DNA from 2 places in the Kitasatospora sp. NPDC022785 genome. Region 2 is predicted to be linked to the other one. Evidence: riboswitches for the same ligand, from Rfam matches in the RefSeq annotation. Region 2 holds a riboswitch; the other holds the start of a gene.

Region 1 (3,037 bases), on a different contig from region 2:
GCGGTGCCGGTCGGATTCGAACGTTCGGTCGTGAGATCGCCCATGACTGGTTGGTTGCCGGGGGTCTGCGGACCCAAACCCTTCAGTGCCGGGTGGCGTACTCGGGGACGGTGTGCATCGGGGGGCGTTCGAGGGCGGTGACCGGGTGGGTGTGGGCGGTGAACGCGCGGGTTTCCGGGTCACGGGTGAACTGGGTGAGCAGCGGGTGCACCAGGTCGGCGGAGGCCTTGAGCCGGTGGGTGCGGTCGAGCCGTTCCAGCGCCGTGCGGTAGATGGTGGCGGCCATCCGGCCGAGCGCCTGGCCGTCCTGGTGGCGGTGGTGGCGGACGCCGACGTCGACCTGGGCGAGGGCGTCCAGGCCGGCGGTCTCCAGGGCGTCGACCAGCAGGCCGAGTTCGACGCCGTAGCCGGTGGGGAACGGGAGGCGTTCGAGCAGGGAGCGGCGGGCCGCGTACTCGCCGCCGAGGGGCTGGACGAAACCGGCGAGTTCCGGCCAGTGCAGGTTGAGCAGCGGGCGGGCGACCAGCTCGGTGACCCGGCCGCCGCCGGCCGGCACCACGGCTCCTTCGGTCTCCAGCGGCCGGTCGTACATGGCCTTGACCAGCTGGATCTCCGGTTCGGTGAGCAGCGGGCCGACGATGCCGGAGACGAAGGCCGGGTCGAACTCGCGCAGGTCGGCGTCGACGAAGCAGACGATCTCCCCACGGGTGACCAGCAGCGAGCGCCAGAGCACCTCGCCCTTGCCGGGGGCGGCCGGCAGCCGGGGGAGGATGTCGTCGCGGTGGACCACCCGGGCGCCGGCCTCGGCGGCCTCGGCGGCGGTGCGGTCGGCGGAGCCGGAGTCGACCACGACCAGTTCGTCGACCAGCGGCAGGCGTTCCATCAGTTCGCGGCGGATGGTGCGGACGATGTCGCCGACGGTGGCCTCCTCGTCCAGGGCGGGCAGGACGACGCTGACGGTGCCCGCGCGGCCGGCGGCCCGCTTGGCGTCCAGCAGGGTGCGCACCGGACGGTCGGCCGCGCTCCACGACCGGCGGCGCAGCCAGGACGCCGCCTGTGGGAGGAGCTCGGGTGTCGGGTCGGCGGGCACGGGTCTCTCCTCGGCGGGGGGTCGGCTGGGACGGGCTGGGAAGGGCCGGGACGGGTCATCTCGCGTGGCGGACGGTCCCGTTCGGGGTTGACGCCTTCGGATACAGTCTTCGTACAGCGGTCGGACCTTCGCACGCCGGGGTCACCGTTGAGCAAGACCAACAACTTCACAGAGCTCATCCAGAGGGACTGAGGGAACGGCCCGTTGACGTCCCGGCAACCTTCTCGCGCGGCTGTCGTTACAGGCCCCGGCGGGACAGGTGCCAATTCCGGCCTGTGGCGCGACCGCGTCACGGGGAAGATGAGGAGAGAGGCCTCCGCCATCATGGCTATCACTGCGACGACTCCTTCTGGCGCCGCACCCGCAACCGTTGACCTCGGCCCCGCCGCCGCCCTGTCCTGTCGCGAGTGCGGTAGCCGGTTCCCGCTCGGTCCGAGCTTCGCCTGTCTGGAGTGCTTCGGGCCGCTGGAGATCGCGTACGACTTCGGCGGCGAGGCCGCGGAGGAGCTGCGCAAGCGGATCGAGGCCGGGCCGGCGTCGATCTGGCGGTACGCGCCGCTGCTGCCCGTGCCGGCCGACGTGGCCGGGAAGCCCAACCTGAACCCCGGCTGGACCCCGCTGGTGAAGGCGGACAACCTGGGCCGCGAGCTCGGGTTCACCGCCCAGCTGCACATCAAGGACGACTCCGGGAACCCGACCCACTCGTTCAAGGACCGCGTGGTCGCCTGTGCGATCGAGGCGGCGCGGGCGTTCGGTTTCACCACGCTCTCCTGCTCCTCGACCGGCAACCTGGCCGGTGCGGTGGGCGCCGCGGCCGCCCGGGCCGGTTTCAAGTCCTGCGTGTTCATCCCGCACGACCTGGAGCAGGGCAAGGTCGTGATGGCCGGTGTCTACGGCGGTGAGCTGGTGGGCATCGAGGGCAACTACGACGACGTGAACCGCTTCTGCTCGGAGCTGATCGGCGACCCGGCCGGCGAGGGCTGGGGCTTCGTCAACGTCAACCTGCGCCCGTACTACGGCGAGGGCTCGAAGACGCTGGCGTACGAGATCTGCGAGCAGCTGGGCTGGCGCCTGCCGGAGCAGATCGTGATCCCGATCGCGTCGGGTTCGCAGCTGACCAAGATCGACAAGGGGCTACAGGAGCTGATCAGGCTCGGTCTGGTCGAGGACCGGCCGTACAGGATCTTCGGTGCCCAGGCGGCGGGCTGCTCGCCGGTGTCGGTGGCCTTCAAGACCGGCAGCGACGTGATCCGCCCCGTCAAGCCCGACACCATCGCCAAGTCGCTGGCGATCGGCAACCCGGCCGACGGCCCGTACGTGCTGGACATCGCCCGCCGCACCGGCGGCGCCGTCGAGGACGTGACGGACGCCGAGGTGGTGGCCGCGATCAAGCTGCTGGCCCGGACCGAGGGCATCTTCGCCGAGACCGCGGGCGGGGTGACCGTCGGAGTACTGAAGAAGCTGGTCGAGACCGGGCAGCTGGACCCGGCCAAGGAGACCGTCGCGATCAACACCGGCGACGGCCTGAAGACGCTGGACGCCGTCTCCGACGCCGGGATGACCGCCGTCATCCGCCCGACGCTGGCGTCGTTCCGCGACGCCGGCCTCGCGTCCGCCTGACCCCTCCACCCCGCCGCAAGGAGAAGCCCCATGAGCGCCAACGTCCGCATCCCGACCATCCTGCGCACCTACACCGGCGGCGCCGCCGAGGTGGCCGCCGAGGGTGCCACTCTCGGTGAGGTCATCGCCGACCTGGAGAAGAACCACGCCGGGATCGCCGCCCGGATCCTGGACGACACCGGCAAGCTGCGCCGTTTCGTCAACGTCTACGTCAATGACGACGACGTGCGGTTCGCGGAGGGCCTGGCGACCGAGATCGCGGACGGCGCGAGCGTTTCGATCATTCCCGCGGTGGCCGGCGGCTGCTGAGCCGCACCGCCGACGGGA
Region 2 (3,037 bases):
GGACGAGATCTACGGCTGCCCGCCCGTACTGGTGCTGATCGGCCGGCCGCAGGACTCCTGGCTGGCCGCCTGGAGCCGGGCCGACGCGGCGATCTCCCAGCCGGTGGACCCGGTGGCGCTGGCCGAGGCCGCCGCCACCCTTCTCCGGGCCCGGCTGGCGAAGCGGACACCGGCCACCCGGTAGAAGGCGGACACCGGTGGCCCGGTAAGAGGGAGCGCATCTCACCAGGAGAGAAGAAGGGTCGCGGCGGGACGGTGGCGTCCCGCCGCTCGATAGGCTGACTCCAACCCTACGGAGATCCCTTTCCGGGAACCGACGAGAGCTGGAGTCAGCCATGGTGAACGTGAACCCTGCGAACGGCGGCAAGGACCCCGTGCAGGTGGTCCGCACCTGGCCGGACATCCTGTCGGTGCTGCTGCGGGGCGAGGACCTCGGCCAGGCGGACACCACGTGGGCGATGGACCGGATCATGAGCGGCGAGGCCTCCCCGGCCCAGGTGGCCGGCTTCATGGTGGCGCTGCGGGCCAAGGGCGAGACGGTCGGGGAGATCGCCGGCCTGGTGGACGCGATGTACGCGCACGCCGAACCGCTCTCCATCCCCGGCCCGGCGGTGGACGTCGTCGGCACCGGCGGCGACCGCGCCAAGACCGTCAACATCTCGACCATGTCGGCGATCGTCGCGGCGGCGGCCGGCGCCAAGGTGGTCAAGCACGGCAACCGGGCCGCCTCCTCGGCGAGCGGCTCCTCGGACGTGCTGGAGAAGCTGGGCATCGCCCTCGACCTCTCCGCCCGGAGGGTCGCCGAGGTGGCCGAGGAGATCGGGCTCACCTTCTGCTCCGCCGCCATGTTCCACCCGTCGATGCGGCACGCCGCCACGGCCCGGCGCGACCTCGGGGTGCCGACGGCGTTCAACATCCTGGGCCCGCTGACCAACCCGGCCAAGGTGACGGCCCACGCGATCGGCTGCTTCGACACGCGGCTGGCCGGGCTGATCGCCGGGGTGCTGGCCCGGCGCGGCTCCAGTGCGCTGGTCTTCCGCGGCGACGACGGTCTGGACGAGCTGACCATCACCACCACCTCGCGGGTCTGGATCGTGCGGGGCGGCGAGGTCCGCGAGACCACCTTCGACCCGCGCGAGGTCGGTATCGAGCCGGTCGGCATCGAGGCGCTGCGCGGCGCGGACCCGGCGTACAACGCGGACGTCGCCCGTCGGCTGCTGGCCGGGGAGCGCGGGCCGGTGCGGGACGCCGTCCTGCTGAACACGGCGGCGGCGCTGGTGGCGCTGGACCTCACCGACGCGCCGCTCACCGGGCAGCTGGCGGCGGGCATGGAGCGGGCCGCGGCCGCCATCGACTCGGGCGCCGCACTGGACCTGCTGAAGCGCTGGTCGGAGGCCACCAGCAAGGCGTGAGGCGGTAGTTGGGGCTCGCGCGGGGGAGTGACCCCGGGCGGGCCCCGCCGCATGAGCGCGCCGGGCCCGGGCGGCCCGCAGGCGGGAGCGCGAGCCCCGTCCGGATGGTGGACCTGTGTTTGACCACCCGGCGGACGCGACCTAGAGTCTTCGGCAGGTCATGAGTGACAGCGCCAAGCCCCAGCTTGCTGTCCGGCAACCCTCCGTCCGTGGCGGGGTGCCCTGGGTGAGGACCGGGTCCCGCGGCAATCCGTCCGCGTGACAAGCGCGGACGCCGGCGACACGCACTCCCCGGGGTCCTTCACCCAGGAGGAGTGCATCCCCATGTCCGTCGCCACCGAACTCTGCGCCCCGCTCCCCGTCCTCGGCCACGACGTCCTGGTCCCGCTGGCCAGCGGCGAGAAGGTCACCTACGCGGCGCTCGACTACGCGGCCAGCTCCCCGGCGCTCCAGCGGGTCTGGGACGACGTCGCCGCCTACGCCCCCTACTACGGCAGCGTGCACCGCGGCGCCGGCTACCTGTCGCAGCTCTCCACCGACCTGTTCGAGCAGAGCCGCCGTACCGTCGCCGAGTTCCTCGGCCTGCGCGAGGGCGACCAGGTGGTCTTCACCCGGGCCACCACCGACTCGCTGAACCTGCTGGCCGGTGCCGTCCCGGCCGGCACCCGGGTCTTCGCGTTCGAGACCGAGCACCACGCCTCGCTGCTGCCCTGGGCGCACGCCGGACTGGACGTCACCTACCTGCGCGCTCCGCGCTCGAGGGCCGAGGCGGTCGCCGCCCTGGACGCCGCACTGGCCGCGGCCCCCGAGGGCCCCAAGCTGCTCTGCGTCACCGGCGCCTCCAACGTCACCGGCGAGCTCTGGCCGGTCGCCGAGCTGACCGCGACCGCGCACCGGTACGGCGCCCGGGTGGTGCTGGACGCCGCGCAGCTCGCCCCGCACCACCGGGTCTCGGTGCGCGAGCTGGACGTGGACTGGATCGCCTTCTCCGGGCACAAGATCTACGCGCCGTTCGGCGCCGGCGTGCTGGCCGGCCGGGCCGACTGGCTGGACGCGGCCGAGCCGTACCTGGCCGGCGGCGGCGCCACCCGTACGGTGGCCCGGGAGACCGACGGCTCGGTGGCCGTCCAGTGGCACACCGGCCCGGCCCGGCACGAGGCCGGCTCGCCGAACGTGATCGGCGCCTACGCCGTCGCCTCGGCCTGCCGGGCGCTGACCGACGCCGGCTTCGACGCGCTCGAGGCCCGTGAGCAGCAGCTGGTCGCCCGGCTGAAGGCCGGTCTGGCGGAGGTTCCGCAGGTCAAGGTGCTCAACCTGTTCGGCGCCGACTCGGCCCGGGTGGGAGTGCTCTCCTTCGTCGTCCAGGGCTGGAACAGCTCGCACTTCTCGGCCGCGCTCTCCGCCGAGTACGGCATCGGGGTGCGCGACGGCCTGTTCTGCGCGCACCCGCTGCTGCGCACGCTGCTCGGCGACGAGGAGGTGGCACCGTCCGAGTGCGGCGCGCCGGAGCCGTCGCTGCCGGGTGAGCGGAGCCTGAACGCGATCCGGGTCAGCTTCGGCGCCGGCACCCCGGACGAGCACATCGAGCGCTTCCTGACCGCCGTCCGCGAGCTGGTCACGGACGG

The links. A riboswitch is a leader RNA that binds a small molecule or an ion and turns the genes downstream of it on or off. The one in region 2 is predicted to bind S-adenosylmethionine.
Region 1: linked by a shared signal. The riboswitch ahead of thrC (threonine synthase) and the one ahead of ACZ3YO_RS01145 (aminotransferase class V-fold PLP-dependent enzyme) in region 2 are both predicted to bind S-adenosylmethionine.

What each region holds. Positions count from the first base shown of each region.
Region 1 covers NZ_JBVHHB010000030.1:5,656-8,692, forward strand. The annotation lists gene ACZ3YO_RS33570 (alpha,alpha-trehalose-phosphate synthase (UDP-forming)) at 1-44, opposite strand, end outside; gene ACZ3YO_RS33575 (glucosyl-3-phosphoglycerate synthase) at 83-1,090, opposite strand; SAM riboswitch class I at 1,263-1,397, shown strand; gene thrC (threonine synthase) at 1,415-2,710, shown strand; gene ACZ3YO_RS33585 (ubiquitin-like small modifier protein 1) at 2,741-3,019, shown strand.
Region 2 covers NZ_JBVHHB010000001.1:265,614-268,650, forward strand. The annotation lists gene ACZ3YO_RS01135 (hypothetical protein) at 1-184, shown strand, start outside; gene trpD (anthranilate phosphoribosyltransferase) at 336-1,412, shown strand; SAM riboswitch class IV at 1,569-1,686, shown strand; gene ACZ3YO_RS01145 (aminotransferase class V-fold PLP-dependent enzyme) at 1,737-3,037, shown strand, end outside.